Regions from separate parts of the Cytobacillus sp. FSL W8-0315 genome, predicted to be linked through region 2. Evidence: predicted binding sites of a transcription regulator. Region 2 holds the regulator's gene; the other holds the start of a gene.
What was found. Region 2 encodes LexA, which represses DNA repair genes until DNA is damaged. Its sites were predicted from a motif close to CGAACATATGTTCG; they were not measured.

Region 1 (9,092 bases), 2.6 Mb from region 2:
CCTGATACAAGCACCGCAAGCGTTTCCGGCTTCAGACGGTAGCCTTTACAGGAAGGACATGGATGCTGGGCCATGTATTTTTCCATTTGCTCCCGGATATAATCAGAACTTGTTTCTTTATAGCGGCGCTCCACATTGCGGATGACACCTTCAAAATGGATATAATTCTCCCGCACCTGGCCAAAATCGTTTTCATATCGGAAATAAATGCTGTCCTTGGCGGATCCGTATAAAACTTTTTCAAGCAAGTGTTCAGGAATATCCTTAACCGGAACGTCCATATCAATTCCATAATGATTGCATACCGCCTCCAGCAGCTGAGGATAATATTGAGAGCTGGTCGGTTCCCATGGGGCAATAGCATTTTGCTTTAATGAAAGATCCTTATTGGGTATGACCAGATCAATATCTACCTCCAGCTTTGAGCCCAATCCGTCACATTCCGTACAGGCACCAAACGGACTATTAAAAGAGAACATTCTTGGCTCAAGTTCGCCGATTGAAAACCCGCATTGAGGGCATGCGTGGTTCTCGCTGAACAGCAGTTCTTCTTCCCCGATTACATCCACAAGCACCTTGCCATTGCCCAGATTCAACGCGGTTTCCAATGAATCTGCAAGCCTTGGTGCTACGCCTTCTTTTACGACAATCCGGTCGATTACTACTTCTATAGAGTGCTTTTTATTTTTTTCCAGCTCAATCTCATCACCGAGATCCATCATTTCTCCGTCGACACGGACACGGACAAACCCCTGCTTTTTGACATCTTCAAACACTTTTACATGTGTCCCTTTTCGGCCGGATACAAGCGGAGCCATAACCTGGAGTTTTGTTCTTTCAGGGTACTCCATAATCCGGTCAACCATTTGCTCTATGGTCTGTGAGGAGATTTCAATATTGTGAATCGGACAGGTTGGACGCCCCACCCTTGCAAATAATAATCGCAGATAATCATAAATTTCTGTCACCGTTCCCACTGTGGAACGAGGATTTCTGCTTGTCGTCTTTTGGTCAATTGAAATGGCAGGAGACAGACCTTCGATCGCATCCACGTCAGGCTTATCCATCTGGCCGAGGAATTGCCGGGCATAAGCAGATAATGATTCCACATAGCGGCGCTGCCCTTCTGCATAAATCGTATCAAATGCCAGTGAGGACTTTCCTGAACCTGAAAGTCCTGTCAGGACGACAAGCTTATCTCTCGGAATGGTGACATCTATATTTTTCAGATTATGGGCTCTGGCACCCTTTACAATCAGTTTATCCATCGCCATTTTTACGTCATCCTTCCGCTTTCAGCTCTAATATTAGATCACGAAGCTCGGCAGCCCTTTCGAAATTCAGGGATTTGGCCGCTTCCTTCATTTCTTTTTCCATATCGCCGATCAGCTTCTCGCGCTCCTTCTTGTTCAGCTTGCCGAGCTTTGCTGACGGCTGGTATTCTTCCTGCTCTTCTGCCGCATGTGTTGCACGGATTGAATCGCGTATATCCTTCTGTATAGTCATTGGCGTGATGCCATGCTTCTTATTGTACTCTTCCTGAATGGACCGGCGGCGCTTTGTTTCACTGATGGCTTTTTCCATGCTGTCAGTGATCCGGTCTGCGTACATAATGACATGGCCATTCGCATTACGCGCTGCACGTCCAATCGTCTGGATGAGTGAACGTTCCGAACGGAGGAAACCTTCCTTATCAGCATCAAGTATAGTAACGAGAGACACTTCCGGTATATCAAGTCCTTCCCTTAGAAGGTTGATTCCGACTAACACATCGTATTTACCTAGACGAAGCTCTCTGATAATCTCAATCCGCTCAAGCGTTTTTACCTCTGAGTGCAGATACTGCACTTTAATGCCGATTTCTTTTAAGTAGTCTGTCAAGTCCTCAGACATTTTCTTTGTTAATGTAGTGACAAGCACACGTTCATTTTTCTGAATGCGATCCTGGATTTCACCGATTAGGTCATCAATTTGCCCTTCGATTGGACGGACATCAATAGTAGGATCAAGCAAACCGGTTGGGCGGATAATTTGCTCAATCATTTCCGGTGTATGCTCAAGCTCATAAGGGCCAGGTGTTGCCGAAACAAAGACAGCCTGTTTCACATGCTTTTCGAACTCGGTAAACGTAAGCGGCCTGTTATCCATGGCTGAAGGCAAACGGAAACCATGGTCCACAAGCACGGATTTTCTTGCCTGGTCACCATTGAACATACCGCGGATTTGCGGCAGAGTTACGTGCGACTCATCAATCACAATTAGAAAGTCTTCCGGAAAATAATCCAGAAGGGTATACGGTGTTGAACCAGGCGGCCTTAATGTAAGGTGGCGGGAGTAGTTTTCTATGCCGGAACAAAAACCCATCTCCCTCATCATCTCAAGGTCATAGCGGGTCCGCTGCTCGAGGCGCTGGGCTTCAAGCAGCTTATCGTTTTCTCTTAATTCAGCAAGGCGCTCTTCCAGTTCTTTTTCAATGTTCTGGACGGCGATCCGCATTTTTTCTTCACGCGTTACGAAGTGGGATGCCGGGAAGATCGCAACGTGCTCACGTTCACCCATAATTTCTCCGGTGAGGGCATCTACTTCACGGATCCGGTCTATCTCATCCCCGAAAAACTCTACACGGATACAATGCTCATCCCGTGATGCCGGGAAAATCTCTACTACATCCCCGCGTACACGGAAGGTGCCGCGCTGGAAGTCGATATCATTGCGTTCATACTGAATGTCAACGAGCCTGTGAAGAAGCTGGTTCCTCTCAATCTCCATGCCGGTTCTGAGGGATAGCACCATTTCACTGTATTCTTCAGGAGAACCCAAACCATATATACAAGACACACTGGCAATTATAATGACATCTTTGCGCTCAAATAATGAAGAAGTCGCCGAGTGGCGGAGCTTATCAATTTCATCATTGATGCTTGCATCTTTTTCAATAAAGGTATCTGTAGAAGGCACATATGCCTCCGGCTGATAGTAGTCATAATAGCTGACAAAATACTCAACAGCATTGTTTGGAAAAAAGTCCTTAAATTCACTGTATAACTGCCCTGCAAGTGTCTTATTATGCGCAATGACTAGCGTCGGCTTGTTAACCTCTTGTATAACATTTGAAACTGTGAAGGTTTTTCCCGTTCCTGTTGCACCCAAAAGCGTCTGGTGCTTCTTGCCGGAATTAATTCCCTCCACAATTTTTTTGATTGCCCCAGGCTGATCGCCCTGAGGGGAATATTTTGAGACTAATTCAAATTGATCCTTCACCTATAAGCCTCCCGTTCAAATTACTTTTATCTATATATTAATCACAAACCAGCATTGAAAGAATTTAAGATCCGGGATGCATGGCTGATTTGTCAGTTTTTTACTCAAAACTCATATCATCATTCTACCACAAAGAGCCTAAAACAAACCAACAATATACGAACGGATATTCGTTTTTTTATTTTTGCCGGGTAAATATTGCTTGGGAAATATGCCGAATTCTTGAGGGTGGTGTCGAAGCAAGGTTAATCAAACGTTTGATTAACCTCCTGAAATTAAATCAAACGTTTGATTGATATTGATTAATAGCTGATTTTATGCGAGCAAAAATACAGCTGAAATTTCATTTTACAAAAAACCTGTCGATACGTTTGATCGACAGGTTCCGCAAAAATTATTCCGCACTTGGCTTTGTTTTGGGCTTCAGTTTTTGAGCGTACCAAAACCCGACAGTCAATGAAAGTGCGTCTATAACAATCAAGGCAAATGAATTTGTATACCCTTTATAGACAGAAGCAGCAATCAGTCCCACCGTCAATACAAGCCCAATCACACGATTATAGCTTACTCTCGTAAAGAGCAAAACCAGCAGGCCGGGCAGCAGCAGAGCTGACAAGTATTTTAATGCCAACCAAAACACCTTCTTTTGTTTATTCACAATGATTCAGGGTTTCTAACATTAGAATATCTTTTCATAAGAAGATGTACAAGTTTTTTCAGTGTTATTCCCTATGTTCTATCACATAATAAGAAAAAGTACTTATTATGGAGGAATGCATCATGGCAAGAAGAAAAAGACGCCCGCTTGTGCCGGAATCAAGAGCGGCATTAGACCAGCTTAAAAATCAGGTAATGGCAAACCAGGGATACCATGTTGACAATGAAAATCCCGATGTCGTGAAATATGAAATTGCCGAGGAGGCCGGTGTGCCATTGAAGCCGGGATATAACGGCCGTCTTACATCCAAACAGGCAGGAACAGTGGGCGGGAAGATTGGCGGAAGTATGGTGAAGGAGCTTATTCGGATGGCACAGGAACAGATGAAGGAACAGTAGGTAATCGTGAACTTCGGGAAAAGAATGAGAAAATTGGGGAAACGCAGACTAAATTTACGGAAAATATTATTCAGCAAATTAGGGAAAGAAACCTCCAATTTGAGGAAAAGACTCACTGAATAAGGAAAAGCTATCCCGCAAAGAGGATAGCTTTTGTTCTTATTCAGCGGCTTTCCGCTCTAGAAATTCCTGTTTAATGGATTTAAGCAGCTCCTGGTCTGTTACCAGCTGGAAGGCAGTGAGTGCGAGCCCTTTTGCCCCGGTTATCAGTGCTTCGTCTCCTTTTACAGATGCTGCAGCCTCACGAAACGGAACTGTATGGGCAACAAGATCATCTGCACCAATTTTAATATAAGGATGAATGGTTGGCACCACTTGGCTGATGTTGCCTGCATCCGTCGAGCCGATTCCATCTCTGTCCCCTTCAACGACCGTTTCTCCCAAGTCTTCAATCACTTCTTTAAACACTTGGTCATATGTCTTGTTTAACAGCAGGTTATCAACTTCATTTTGAAAAGCAATAACATTGAGCTTTGCTCCGGTTGCCAATGCGGCGCCTTCAGCGACAGCTTTAACCTTCCGTGTTACCTCATTAAGACTGGTTCTGGTTGTAGCACGGATGAAGAATCTGGCTTTTGCATACTCAGGGATAATATTTGGAGCATCCCCGCCATGAGTAATAATGCCATGGATTCGTACATCATCCTTTAATTGCTGACGAAGGGCATTAATTCCGTTAAATAGCTGAATAACTGCATCAAGGGCATTGATTCCTTCCTCCGGTGAAGCTGCCGCATGGGCAGGCTTACCGATAAACTCGAAGTCAAGCGGATCAACTGCCAGTGATGAACTGGTCAGGCGGGTATGGTTTGATGGATGAACCATTAGGGCAGCGTCAATGCCTTCAAGTAAGCCATGCTTCACAAAGCTGCCTTTTGCACTTCCATTTGGCCCGCCTTCTTCTGCCGGGGTTCCAAATACTACTGCCTCTCCTCCGGTCTCATCAATAACCTTGCTCAATGCAATGGCTGCTGCCACACTTGTTGTGCCAATGATATTGTGGCCGCATCCATGACCCAGCCCGGGAAGGGCATCATATTCTGCAAGGAATGCAATAGACGGCCCTGGTTTATCGGATTTTTTCCGGGCAAGGAAAGCTGTTTCATGCCCGGCCACTGCCCGCTCAACTTCAAAACCTTCCTTCTCAAGGATGCCTGAAAGCAAGCCAGAGGCAAAAAACTCCTCATTTCCTATTTCCGGGGTCGCATGGATCCGGTGGCTTGCGGAAAGATAAAGTTCTTTATTTCCCTCAACATTTTTCTTGATTGCTTCTTTCAGTTCAGATAGTGCTTTTACAGGTGCCGCCATCATTGTTCCTCCTTTATAAATAATTTTTTACCAGCCAATATCACTTAAAGGAATAAAAGTCGGGATCATGCTTCCGTCATATTCCTTCGTAATGAAATCAGCTACATCATCTTCCTGGTAAAGTTCAGCAATTCTCTTAAGCGTTTTGTTATCCTTGTCTTCTGTTCGGACAGCAATGATATTTACGTATGGAGTAGCGGTTTCACTTTCAATAAAAATTGAATCCTTAGTTGGGTTAAAGCCTGCATCTACGGCAATTCCGTTATTGATTACAGAAGCAGAGACATCCGGAAGTGCACGCGGTGTCTGCGCTGATACCATTTCTACAAATTCAAGGTTCTTCGGATTTTCAACGATTTTATTCAAGTCCAGGTTTCCGTCATAGTCCTCGGATAATTTAATCAGGCCGGCTTCCTCCAGTAAAAGAAGGGCTCTTCCGCCATTTGAAGCATCATTTGGAATGGCAATTTTGCCGCCTTCCGGAATGTCTTCTGCCGATTTTACTTTTTCAGAATAAAGCCCCATTGGTGCTAAAACAGTTGTCGCTATTGGGGTAAGATCCATATTATGCTCTTTAATAAAAGTGTCAAAATAAGCGACTGTTTGGAATGCATTCACATCAAGATCGCCTTCTGCAAGGGCAACATTTGGCTGCACATAGTCAGAGAATGTCACAACTTCAATTTCAATGCCTTCCTTTTCAGCCTTTTCTGCAATAAAGTCCCAGATGCGTGTATCAGAACCGCTTACACCTAATTTAATCTTCTTTGTTTCTTCTCCTCCAGTTGTGCTTGAGCATGCTGCAGTGAACACACCCAATGCTAAAATAATGAATGTTAAGAATAGTTTTTTCATGATGTATTTCCTCCTTATTTATCTTCTTCTGATTTTTTTGGATAAGATATTTCCGAATGACTGCAGGCCCTGAACCATGACAACTAAGATCGCAACGGTAATCAGCATGACTGTTGTATCGAATCTCTGGTAGCCGTAGGTAATGGCGAGGTCACCAAGCCCGCCGCCTCCGACTGCCCCGGCCATGGCTGATGCTCCGACCAATCCGATTGTTGCAATTGTAAAGCCTAATACCAGCGAACTAAGTGCTTCCGGAATCAGGAATTTTAATATTATCTGGCCTGGTGTTGCTCCCATTGCTTCTGCAGCTTCTATGACTCCCGGATCTACCTCAAGCAATGAGTTTTCTATTAATCTTGCAATATATGGCCCGGCATAAAAGACTAGCGGCACTACGGCTGCAGCCGTACCTATCGATGTTCCGACAATCAGCCTGGTAATGGGGATAATGGCCACCATTAAAATGATGAAGGGAACTGATCTGAAAATATTAATAATGCTGTTTATGATATTAAAAACAACGAGGTTTTCCAGCAGATGCCCTTTCCTTGTTACGACAAGCAATATACCAAGCGGCAGTCCGATAATAGCTGAAAACAGCAATGAGAATGCCACCATTTGAACCGTTTCGATTAAGGCTTCGATGATTTTTTCCTGATTAACTAGCACGTGTTGTCACTTCCTTTATTGAAACTTTTTCCTGGCTGATGTACTGTATAGCACGTCTGATTTCACTGTCCGGACCCTGGAATTCGACAATCAGGTTGCCAAACGGTGTTCCCTGAAGTTCAGTAATATTTCCAAACAGGACGTTGAAGTCGATATTAAACTTTTTGGCAACCTGCGAGAGGAGCGGCTGCCCGGCAGAATTTCCAACAAAGTTGATTCTAAATACCTTTTGAAGCCCTTGCTGTTTTTCAATCACTTCTTTAATGGAGTCAGGTATTTGATCATTCATGACAGTGCTGACAAAGTTTTTCGCTGTTTGTGTCTTTGGTGATGAAAAGACATTGAAGACGGTTCCTTCTTCGATAATTTTTCCTGCCTCTATTACAGCGACACGATCACAGATCTCTCTGATTACAGACATTTCATGGGTAATGATCAGTATAGTAATGTTGTATTCTTTATTTATTTTTTTCAGCAGCTGCAGGATAGAGCTGGTTGTCTGCGGATCCAGCGCTGAAGTTGCTTCATCACATAATAGAATGGAAGGCTGGGTCGCCAGCGCCCTGGCAATTCCGATCCGCTGCTTTTGCCCGCCTGACAGCTGATCGGGATAGCTGTTTGCCTTGTCTGCAAGCCCCACGAATTCTAATAGTTCATGGACACGCTTTTTGATGTCATCTTTAGGGATCTTAGCCAGTGTGAGCGGCATCGCCACATTGGCAAACACTGTTTTCGAATTTAAAAGATTAAAATGCTGAAAGACCATCCCGATGTTTCTTTTCACTTCGCGAATTTCTCTTACAGATAAAGCCGTCAGATCATGTCCACTGACAATGACCTTTCCTGAAGTCGGCTTCTCCAGCCAATTGACACAGCGGATCAAAGAGCTCTTTCCCGCACCGCTGAAGCCGATCACACCGAAAATCTCACCTTTGTTAATCTTTAAGTCTATTCCATTTAAAGCAGCTACCTGCTGTCCTCCGCTTTCATAGATTTTCTTTAAATTCTGAAACTCTATCATTCAGCATCTCTCCTTTTCTAAATGTTATATATAATTAATCCCATGGGAAAACTAAGAATTATATCCTGAAATTTACCCCTTCTAACAGAAGAGGTTTTTTGAAGTCCCCTCCTTATCTTTCAGGCTATCGCCTGCTGGATTTGGCACAGTGCAGTCTGCCTGCTGCCGAAGCTTCATTGGGCCAGGTCCCTCTGCTTCTCTCGATAAGAATTATTCATATGTTTATGAATAGAATCTTGATGCATTTTTTCGGATAAAAACAAAAACCCTCTTCTAAAGAAAGAAGAGGGCGGCATTTATCAATGGTCCTCTTCTTATCTTTCAAGCTACGCTTGCTGGATTTGGCACGGTACACTTTTGTCCGCTGCCGAGGTGTCATAGGGCCAGTCCCTCAACCTCTCTGGATAAGAAGATTTTTATTATTCGGTTGTTTAATATGCTTATTACTTTACCACCATAAAGAAAAGGATGTCAATCATTATTTTTCAAATATTTTCACTTGGGCCATTTTCAAAAATTTCCGTTACTTTAACAGAGCTGTCTTTACGGTGAATAATCATCACACCTGCCAGAGCGATTATACCACCCGCAATGGATAACATAGTCGGCACCTCTCCCAGCCAAACCCAAGCAATGACAAATGCTATTGCTGGTGTCAGATAAAGAGAGCTTGTCGCTTCAGAAGTCCCTCCTATGGACGCAAGAAAAGCTAGGGCAATATATGGAATTACCGTTGGAAAAATCCCCAAATAGATGACACTTAAAGTGGATTCGGCCGATGCATGAAAGATCTCATTACCAAGCCCAGGAAGATAAATCAGCATAAAACCAGTCCCTGCCCATACCGTATAGGATGTAAATG
Region 2 (9,092 bases):
AAGCCATTTAACTATACTGATTTTAAAATTAAAGCAGAAGTAAACAAAATAGGAGATGAAGAAGCTCAGAACTTTCTTTCTCTTGCTGGCCGAGACATATTGGAAAAATATAATTTCATCGAAAAGGTAGAAACTCAGGAGACAGAAGTTCCTGAAGACTTAAGAAAGGGAGTAATGAGAATTGGCACTAGCACCTACAGAGGGAATAAGCAGGATGCTTACCTTTCCACAGACAAAGAGTTTAAATACCTTTCACTGATTCTTATCGGACCGAACCGCGCAGGGAAATCAACATTAATCGGAAATCTTGCATTTGATTCAGTGAAGGTAGGGGAATGTACCATAATTTTTGATTACATTGGCAACTGTGAATTAAGCGAGGAAGTAGCAGCACTATTTTCCAAGGAGAAGGTTTTAAATGTAGAATGTAACGACTTTGAGAAGCTGCAAGGATTAGGATATAACGAGGTTGAAGTGAGTGCTGATCCATTTATCCAATATGACAATGCGAAAAAACAGACATCGCAATTAATGACTTTAGTAAATTCAATTAATACCGCGGATACTTACCTCTCACCTAAGATGGAGCGATATTTAACAAGTGCTTCCTTGGTCGTTTTTATCAGTGGTGGAAGTATCCGAGATGTATTTCAGGTCCTTCAAAATCATAATGCCAGACATCAATTTTTAATGAAAGTTCCTAAAAGCCAATACGAAAATTTAGATGAATACATGATGAGCCTTGATGAGCTTGATGATTATGACAAAGAAGGTAATATCCAAGGTACCAAATTGAATTTAATTGTGGGAATTATTGATCGACTTAATAAATTGAAGTCCAACACATACATGGAGCTCATGCTCAAAAAATCCACGGCTAATAATTTCAACCTTGTGGAAGAAATGCAAAAAAGCCAGCTGATTTGCTTTAAAATGCCCGAGCATATGTTTACTACAGACAATGAGAAAGATGTCTACTGCACGTACTGGATCACAAAGATTTGGATGGCTTTACAAATGCGGAAAATGAAGTTTAAAGATAACCGGAATGAAATGAGGAAGGTTAACTTGGTTATTGATGAGCTATACCAGGTAGAGAGTACTGAGAAATTTTTAACAAATAAACTCAGCAGGCTGCCTAAGTTTAACATCAAACCAATTATCAGCTGCCACTACTTGAATCAAATAAAAACAATTCGTTCAGAATTAAGAAGTGCTAGTGCAAGCTATATGTTGATAGCGGGGTGTGATAAGGAGAACTTTAAGGAGCTGCAGGATGAATTAAAGCCATATGAGCTGGAGGATCTCATGCAACTGAAGAGATTTCACTCTTTAAACCTCATCAAAACAAAAGATGGATATGGTCGTTTTATAACTAAACTTCCTGTACCAGTAGAAAGAAGACATAAAGAAAAAATAAATTGACAGGATATTGAAGAATAGATGGAAAAGTATATATTTGATGGTAAAATTTATTTATATATACAGAGGGGGAATTTGGGTGGAAATTGAAAGGGAAAAGGTCAGTTGGTTTAAAAGTATGAAAATTTGGATCGGTATTGCTGGTGTAGCTGTAGTTCTTTCTATCTTCTATACCATTGGATATTCAGGAGCTAAGGCCTTAATAGATGATGAAAAAGTCACCTATGATGAATTGGTAAGCAAAATTGGTGATAAAGAAAAAGAACTCAAAGAGGCCGAAGCAACATTAAAAGAGAGAGAACAAGAGATAAAAAATGAAATTTCTGAGTTAGAAAAACAATATGAGGATAGAAAATCCGAATTTGATGAAGCTTTAGCAGCTGTTGAAAATAAAAAACAATTGGAAACAGAAATCAAAAGCCTGGAGTCCACAAAAACAGGTCAAGAAAAAACTGTCTCTAATTTAACTGCAGTTATAAAAACAAAAAGAGAAGAACTTGCAAAAATTGAAGAGGTAATAAAAGAAAAAGATGCAGCTCCTGTAAACTTGAGCGCTGGCCACTTTATAGTTGGGAATGATGTGCCTCTTGGAAGGTATAAAGCAGTACCAGTTGGAAGGGGTAGTAATTTCGTGGTGTATGATTCAGCTGGGTCATTGATTGTTAACACCATTCTTGGTTCTGACAACGGTGTCCCTGAGTACGTTTTTTCTGCAGAGTTTGAATATGAAATCCAGACAGAAGCACCAGTAAAATTAATCCCTGTTGAATAGAATAAAGTCCCTCCCGCATACTGCAGGGGGACTTTATTTTTGGGAGGAGCGCTTCATGGTTGAATATCCTTTTGATCTTGAATTTATTAAAAAGAGAATGGCAATTCCACAAAAGATAGCTAAACTATCTTATTTAAATGAAAAAGCAGCTATCAAATATATGCGAATTTGGGGAGAAAAGAAAATGCCAATTACCATCTTATTTGATGAATTAATTGCAACTATTAAACAGAAACGGATGATCTTAAACATTAAATTATTGGCGCCCCCAATTTTGCCCCCATATTGCCCCCTTTTTAAAAAACTTAAAGATAATTAATGAAAATACAATTTAATTAAATCCCTATTTATCCGCATTTATAATAGAAAGTAATAAATAAATACGGATTAACTCATGTTCCGTACGCAAGTGCATCCATGGGAGCGCGAGCAGTACCTGAGCATGTACTAATAAGTAAACCCCTTGACACCATAGGTGTTGAGGGGTTTTTGTTTTCGGGTAAATTATTTAAAAAATTACCACAAGAACCTTAGTTCATAGTAAGAAAAAAAATACAACAATCAAGCCTATTGATGTAATTCCGTAACCTTTTTTAATTCTATAATCGGTTCCAGGAATCTTAGTTATTAAGTAATAAATTGGAATTACAAGTAATATGGGAAGAAAAACCCTTGCATTAGCTGAGAGGTTTTCAAATCTTGAAATTATCGTACCAATAATCAAAAGAGGAATAAAAGTTAGCAAATAGGCAAGTGACACTCTTTTCACACCTTTTTTCTGAATTATACCAAATTTCCAAAATTAAGGGCATCAATTATTAAAGTAACATGGATTCCTAAAATGATGTAAAAAGAAACCAAATTTATACCTTCCTAAAAATAATCGTAAATTTCAGGCAACATTATGAGTAGTTTTATAACAGTGTGGAATGGAAGAAGCTACGAGTAGTAATCAAGAAGCGTGACAACTATGAATGCCAGGAATGTAAACGGAAGGGGCGCTTAAGCATTGAAACAAATGAATACAGTGAGAGTGGTAAGGGTAGGAAGATCCAGTTGCTTGTTCACCATATCAAGGAGCTCGAGCTTCATCCAGACTTAGCGTTTGGTGAAGATAACATGGATACTGTTTGTGTCGATTGCCATAACAAATAACATGGCCCAGACTTCAAAAATATGAAGCTAAACAAATGGCAGCATGATGAAAAGTGGAGTATCGATTTTTTTAATTATGTAAACAAATAGTATTAAATAGTTCTAATGAAAGGTGACTTAAATGAATCTTGAAAGATGGATTATAATGGGGGTATTAATACTAAGTATCATGTGTCTCAAGCTGCTAGTACCGGGAGACAAGGTTAGAGAAGCGTGGGTTATCTTTTTATTTCTGCAGGTCATTACATGGCCAGCCGGTTTAATAGCAGTAGAAATGGGTTGGATTGAATATCCGATTCAATTGTACCCTAAGGCAAATTTATATAATAGGACTAGTTTTTCCTTTGAGTTCTTCCTATTCCCGGTAGTCGCCATTATTTTTAGTTTGTATTTTCCAAGGAACAAAAAAGGGTTTGGCTCACTATTGTATTATGTTTTCTTTGCTGGATTTTTTACCTTCTTAGATGCTGTATTAGAATCTAAAACCAAACTGGTTGAGTACCATGAATGGAAATGGTATTGGACACTAGTAACAGTAATGATTGCTCTATATATAAATGATAAATTTTATCGATGGTTTTCTAAAAGATTAATTTTGGTGGACTTAAAATGACCAGAGAAGTCCTGATTTTATTATGTTCGTGGATTTTATCATTGTACTTGTTATTAAGATATATCCCAACCGAAAGTAAAAGGTTAGCTTGGATAACCTTTATATTTGTTCAATCAATAGCATGGATACATGAATATATACAATTGGTATTTGGATTAGTTGAGTTTCCGTATAGAGAATTTAATAAAGCGACAAATATGAGCTTTTCATTGCATTATATTGTTTATCCCACAATTGCGGTGTTTTTTATACTTTTTTATCCAAAAGAAAAAGGGACAAGAAGAACATTTTTGTACTACTTACTATTTTCAATGGGGATAACAACTTACTCCTATCTTCTCGAAAAATTTAGTTCATTGTATCACTATATTCACTGGAACTGGTTCTTTGGATTAATTACCAACATGATTCTTCTTTATGTTGTAAAGATATATATATTTTGGTTTAAAAAAGGTCTGGTGTAACGAGTTGAAATATCTAGGTTCCCCCCGAGAAATATTAATAGTAAGGATTCTGTGTTAGACGACTAATTTAACCAAGGCAGGGGGCGTAAATTAAGAATAAGAATTAAGAGCTCAGGCGATAAAGGCGTGGCAACAAATCATTTACTTAAAATAAACGCCAGTACAGTGCCCCATATGAAAATCACTAAATAGAATAACCTTTGCAATAGACCGGCGTGCATAGGGATGAAAATTATTAACATATTGAGTGTGACTATGACTAGTAATGTAACTAAACAGTATTGAGTCCAGCGTTTTCCAATTTCTAAAGATTTTGCGTATAGCCAAAGACCGGGCAAAACAGTTATCATGTCAAGTTGAGCTGCTATTGAATGCCAAAATAGATTTATATCTGCTGGTATAAAGCCAGTCACAATATTCCCTAAAGCTAAGATAAGAATAAATATGGTTGCTAGCCGGTTTAGTCCTGTTTTCAAGGGTTTGTGAAAGATATAAAACACCAATGCTGCACTTATATAAAAAAATCCATTGGGCCTTTGCTTATTCCTTTTTTATCTTAGTTTCACTATACTTAATTGCCCATTGGTTCAGCAGAAGGAGCAGTTTTGAAAAAATAGTTAAAGAGGATTTCTAACGGCAAGGATTAGTATTTATGTTTCGTACGCAAGTACATCCCTTGGAGCAACGAACACTACATGAGCAATTACTTTAAAAATTCGAAAACACTCTGTTTGCATGAGCAGGGGGTTTTTACATAGCTAAAATACAAAAACCCCGTTTCTAAGTGAACGAGGTTTTAACTAATTTGTATTTCCCTGCATCTCTCTATTCTTTATGTCTGATCTTTAGGAAATCGAGACATGTCAGCAGTGCATCTCCTCCAAATCCTGCAATTACCGCAAGGAGCACTACCTTTAAGGCAGAGTCAGGATCTGAAGATACGACCAAAAAAACAGCCGCTAAAGCCCCCATGATTACTTCTTCAAAGACCCCCAGATAGATGAATTTTTTTGTCCTTCTGGGTTTGACCATTTTGCCTTCTTTCCGAATATGTCCAACGACACCGACCAGCCCACCAATCAACAAAGCGAAGGTAATGTTCAAAAACATTTTTTCTTCACACTCCTAAAGTCGAGATTTTGGACAAGCGACCTTAGGTTGATTCTCGGTGTATTACCATTATATAGAAAGTGGCTATAAAATAATATGCATAAAAATACCGAATTTTCTGAATAATAAAATAGTCATACATGACTGCAACTTAGTACCAACAGAAAAGGTATCAGTTACTTTCGTATGATTTCACTAATAGCATCAGGTAATAGGAACTGATAACCTTCTTAAAATTGGAAAAAATAAAAAGCAGGCAGTGGCTGCCTGCTTTTTATCATTCTATTAATGCATATGGCGGTATACACCTATAACTTTGCCAAGGATGGAAACATTTCGAAGGATGATAGGTTCCATTGTAGAGTTTTCCGGCTGAAGCCGGATATAGTCTTTTTCTTTAAAGAATCTTTTGACAGTTGCTTCATCTTCCTCTGTCATGGCAACCACGATATCTCCATTATTAGCAGTGCTCTGCTGTTTGACGATGACATAGTCGCCATCAAGGATTCCGGCTTCAATCATACTTTCCCCCATGATTTCAAGCATGAATACATGCTCATCAGCTGGTGCCATTCTTTCTGGAAGAGGGAAGTATTCTTCAACATTTTCAATGGCTGTTATCGGCTGCCCTGCAGTTACTTTACCGACGATCGGAACATTGACTGCACTGACCTTAGGGATGTGAGAAGACTCGTCCAGATCTAAAATTTCAATGGCGCGCGGTTTAGTAGGATCTCTGCGGATCAGCCCTTTGCTTTCAAGACGGGCGAGATGGCCGTGAACTGTTGAGCTTGAAGCCAGGCCGACTGCTTCCCCGATCTCCCTTACAGAAGGCGGATAGCCTCTCAATTTAACTTCCTCTTTAATAAACTCTAATATATCTTGCTGCCTTTTTGATAATTTCACCATCTTTACGCACCTCGTATGTTTTTGTTGTCTCAATTATAGCATCAATTACCATATGATACAAACATAAGTTCGAATTTTTATTGACACAAAACAAATGTTCGGTCTATAATAAAAACATCAAATGCGAACATACATTCTTTTAGAGGTGGTATATCATGCTGAAAAAATTGTGGAAATCATATTCTTATGCTATTATTCTCTTCGTTTTAAGCCTGACAGCATCGTTTATTATGCTCATTCAGATAGAGACACCTGATACGGAAAAGTTTGTGAAAGTCACTGTTGCAGAAGGTGACTCTTTATGGGAAATTGCTGAGAGTTTTTCGGCTGAACATTCGCTGTCTACAGATCAATTTATTAATTGGGTCGAACAAAATAATGAGATAGCGGCAGGCAGGATTTTTCCGGGCGATGAAATTGTTATTCCAGTAAAAGCACTGGATGACGAGCCTTATAAAGAGCTTGCCAGTTCAGACTTTTATGAATAAGGAGAAGTTATGAAAGCAATTATTTACTGCAGGGTTAGTACAACAAAGGATACTCAGGAAACGTCCCTTTCAAGACAGGAAGAAGAGCTGGTGAATCTGGCGAAAAAGCATGATTTTGAAGTAGTCAAGGTGATACGCGAACAGGCCAGTGGATATGACCTTGAAAGAGACGGTATATTGGAGCTTTTAGACTTAATTAAAGAAAAGGATATCAAGGTTGTCCTCATTCAGGATGAAACCAGGCTGGGGCGGGGTAATGCAAAGATAGCGATACTCCATTGCATCCTAAAGGAAGAAGTTCAGCTGTACAGCATTTCGAATAACGGCCAGCTCGAGCTTTCGGAATCAGATTCGATGGTGCTGAACATTGTTGGGATGGTAGAAGAATATCAGAGAAAGCTTCATAACATCAAAATTAGACGCGGCATGCAGCGGGCTGTTGATAAGGGATACCGCCCCGAGAAGAACTTAAGCAATCAGGGAACAAATGGCGGCAGGGAAAGAATAGAGGTGCCGATAGAGGAAATTGTCCGGCTAAGGAAAAACGAGTTAACATTTGCAGAGATTGCTGCAACACTCAGAGGCTTTGGCTATAATATCTCAAAAGCAACAGTCCACAGAAGGTATAAAGAGTATATGGAATCACTTGTTGAATAGAGCACTTTTCTTGTCAAAAGTGTTCTTTTTTAGTATGATGGCAGTTGAGTTTCAGTATTGTTCCATATCTGAAGCTATTGTATAATAAAAACTTCTATCAGAATATCCAAAGGTAAACTTTTGATATAAAGGAGCTTTAATATATGCTGCCAAAACAAAAACTTGCCCGAATTAATGAACTGGCAAAGAAGGCAAAGGAATCAGGTTTAACAGAAGCAGAAGCAAAAGAACAGACTTCTCTCCGCAAAGAGTATTTGGAGACTTTTCGCTCTGGCATGCTGAACACGCTTAAAGGTGTTACAATCGTTGACCCGAAAGGAAATGACGTAACTCCGAAAAAGCTAAAAGACTTCCAAAATAAAAACCGCCTTCACTAATATTATAATTGCAAGGGATACACAATGCTGTATTCCTTCTTTTAATAGAAAGCGGAGATGACTTCTATTACCGGCTATCTCCGCTTTTTTTACATACGCCGGGTCTTTTTGTGTCAATATAGTAACAAACCGGCTTTTTTGTCCTTTTCCTGACCCTATTGGTTGTGAAAAAAAAGGACACCCGATAATATTAAAAGAGTAAAGAATTACTACTCGAAAGGATGTATTGAATGTTTAATCACACAGATGAACTATCCATCAGTTCCATTCGTACTTTATCAATCGACGCCATTGAAAAGGCGAATTCCGGCCATCCGGGGATGCCGATGGGTGCAGCGCCAATGGCTTATACGCTTTGGACACGCTTCATGAACCATAACCCGAAAAATCCTGAATGGTTCAACCGTGACCGTTTCGTCCTTTCTGCTGGACATGGCTCCATGCTTTTATACAGCCTTCTTCATCTTTCTGGCTATGATGTTTCCATGAATGACATTAAAGAGTTCAGACAGTGGGGAAGCAAGACGCCAGGTCACCCTGAATATGGCCATACTCCAGGTGTTGACGCAACAACAGGCCCATTAGGTCAAGGTATTGCAATGGCTGTTGGTATGGCAATGGCTGAACGCCACCTGGCTGCAACATACAACAAAGACAACTTCAATGTTGTTGACCACTATACATACAGCATCTGCGGTGACGGAGACCTTATGGAAGGCGTTTCGGCTGAAGCTGCTTCCCTTGCTGGCCACTTAAAGCTTGGAAGACTGGTTGTTCTATATGATTCAAATGATATCTCACTTGATGGTGACCTTGATAAGTCTTTCTCTGAAAGTGTTGAACAGCGATTCAAGTCATACGGCTGGCAGTATATCCGCGTAGAAGACGGCAATGATCTTCACGAAATTGCAAAAGCAATTGAGGAAGCGAAGCAGGATGAAAACCGACCAACAATGATTGAGGTTAAAACAGTCATTGGCTACGGTTCTCCAAACAAATCAGGTAAATCTGATGTTCACGGCGCTCCACTGGGTGCTGATGAATTGAAATTAACGAAAGAAGCCTATAAGTGGACTTTCGAAGAGGATTTCCATGTTCCTCAGGAAGTATATGATCACTTCAAGC

Region 1: a site for LexA is predicted at 3,421-3,434, ahead of uvrB (excinuclease ABC subunit UvrB). Genes of this name have one in related genera too.

The regions. Positions count from the first base shown of each region.
Region 1 covers NZ_JBBOOC010000001.1:1,263,141-1,272,232, reverse strand. Annotated here, with positions in the region: gene uvrA (excinuclease ABC subunit UvrA) at 1-1,274, opposite strand, end outside; gene uvrB (excinuclease ABC subunit UvrB) at 1,282-3,261, opposite strand; gene MKY20_RS06495 (DUF2198 family protein) at 3,656-3,892, opposite strand; gene MKY20_RS06490 (alpha/beta-type small acid-soluble spore protein) at 4,042-4,317, shown strand; gene MKY20_RS06485 (M20 family metallopeptidase) at 4,477-5,685, opposite strand; gene MKY20_RS06480 (MetQ/NlpA family ABC transporter substrate-binding protein) at 5,713-6,540, opposite strand; gene MKY20_RS06475 (methionine ABC transporter permease) at 6,559-7,209, opposite strand; gene MKY20_RS06470 (methionine ABC transporter ATP-binding protein) at 7,199-8,230, opposite strand; SAM riboswitch class I at 8,340-8,440, opposite strand; SAM riboswitch class I at 8,542-8,641, opposite strand; gene MKY20_RS06465 (DMT family transporter) at 8,716-9,092, opposite strand, start outside.
Region 2 covers NZ_JBBOOC010000001.1:3,889,588-3,898,679, reverse strand. Annotated here, with positions in the region: gene MKY20_RS19895 (hypothetical protein) at 1-1,425, shown strand, start outside; gene MKY20_RS19890 (hypothetical protein) at 1,502-2,194, shown strand; gene MKY20_RS19885 (hypothetical protein) at 2,250-2,513, shown strand; gene MKY20_RS19880 (HNH endonuclease) at 3,119-3,349, shown strand; gene MKY20_RS19875 (CBO0543 family protein) at 3,471-3,962, shown strand; gene MKY20_RS19870 (CBO0543 family protein) at 3,959-4,426, shown strand; gene MKY20_RS19865 (hypothetical protein) at 4,564-4,926, opposite strand; gene MKY20_RS19860 (DUF4257 domain-containing protein) at 5,252-5,536, opposite strand; gene lexA (transcriptional repressor LexA) at 5,822-6,445, opposite strand; gene yneA (cell division suppressor protein YneA) at 6,601-6,933, shown strand; gene MKY20_RS19845 (YneB family resolvase-like protein) at 6,943-7,590, shown strand; gene MKY20_RS19840 (DUF896 domain-containing protein) at 7,734-7,967, shown strand; gene tkt (transketolase) at 8,198-9,092, shown strand, end outside.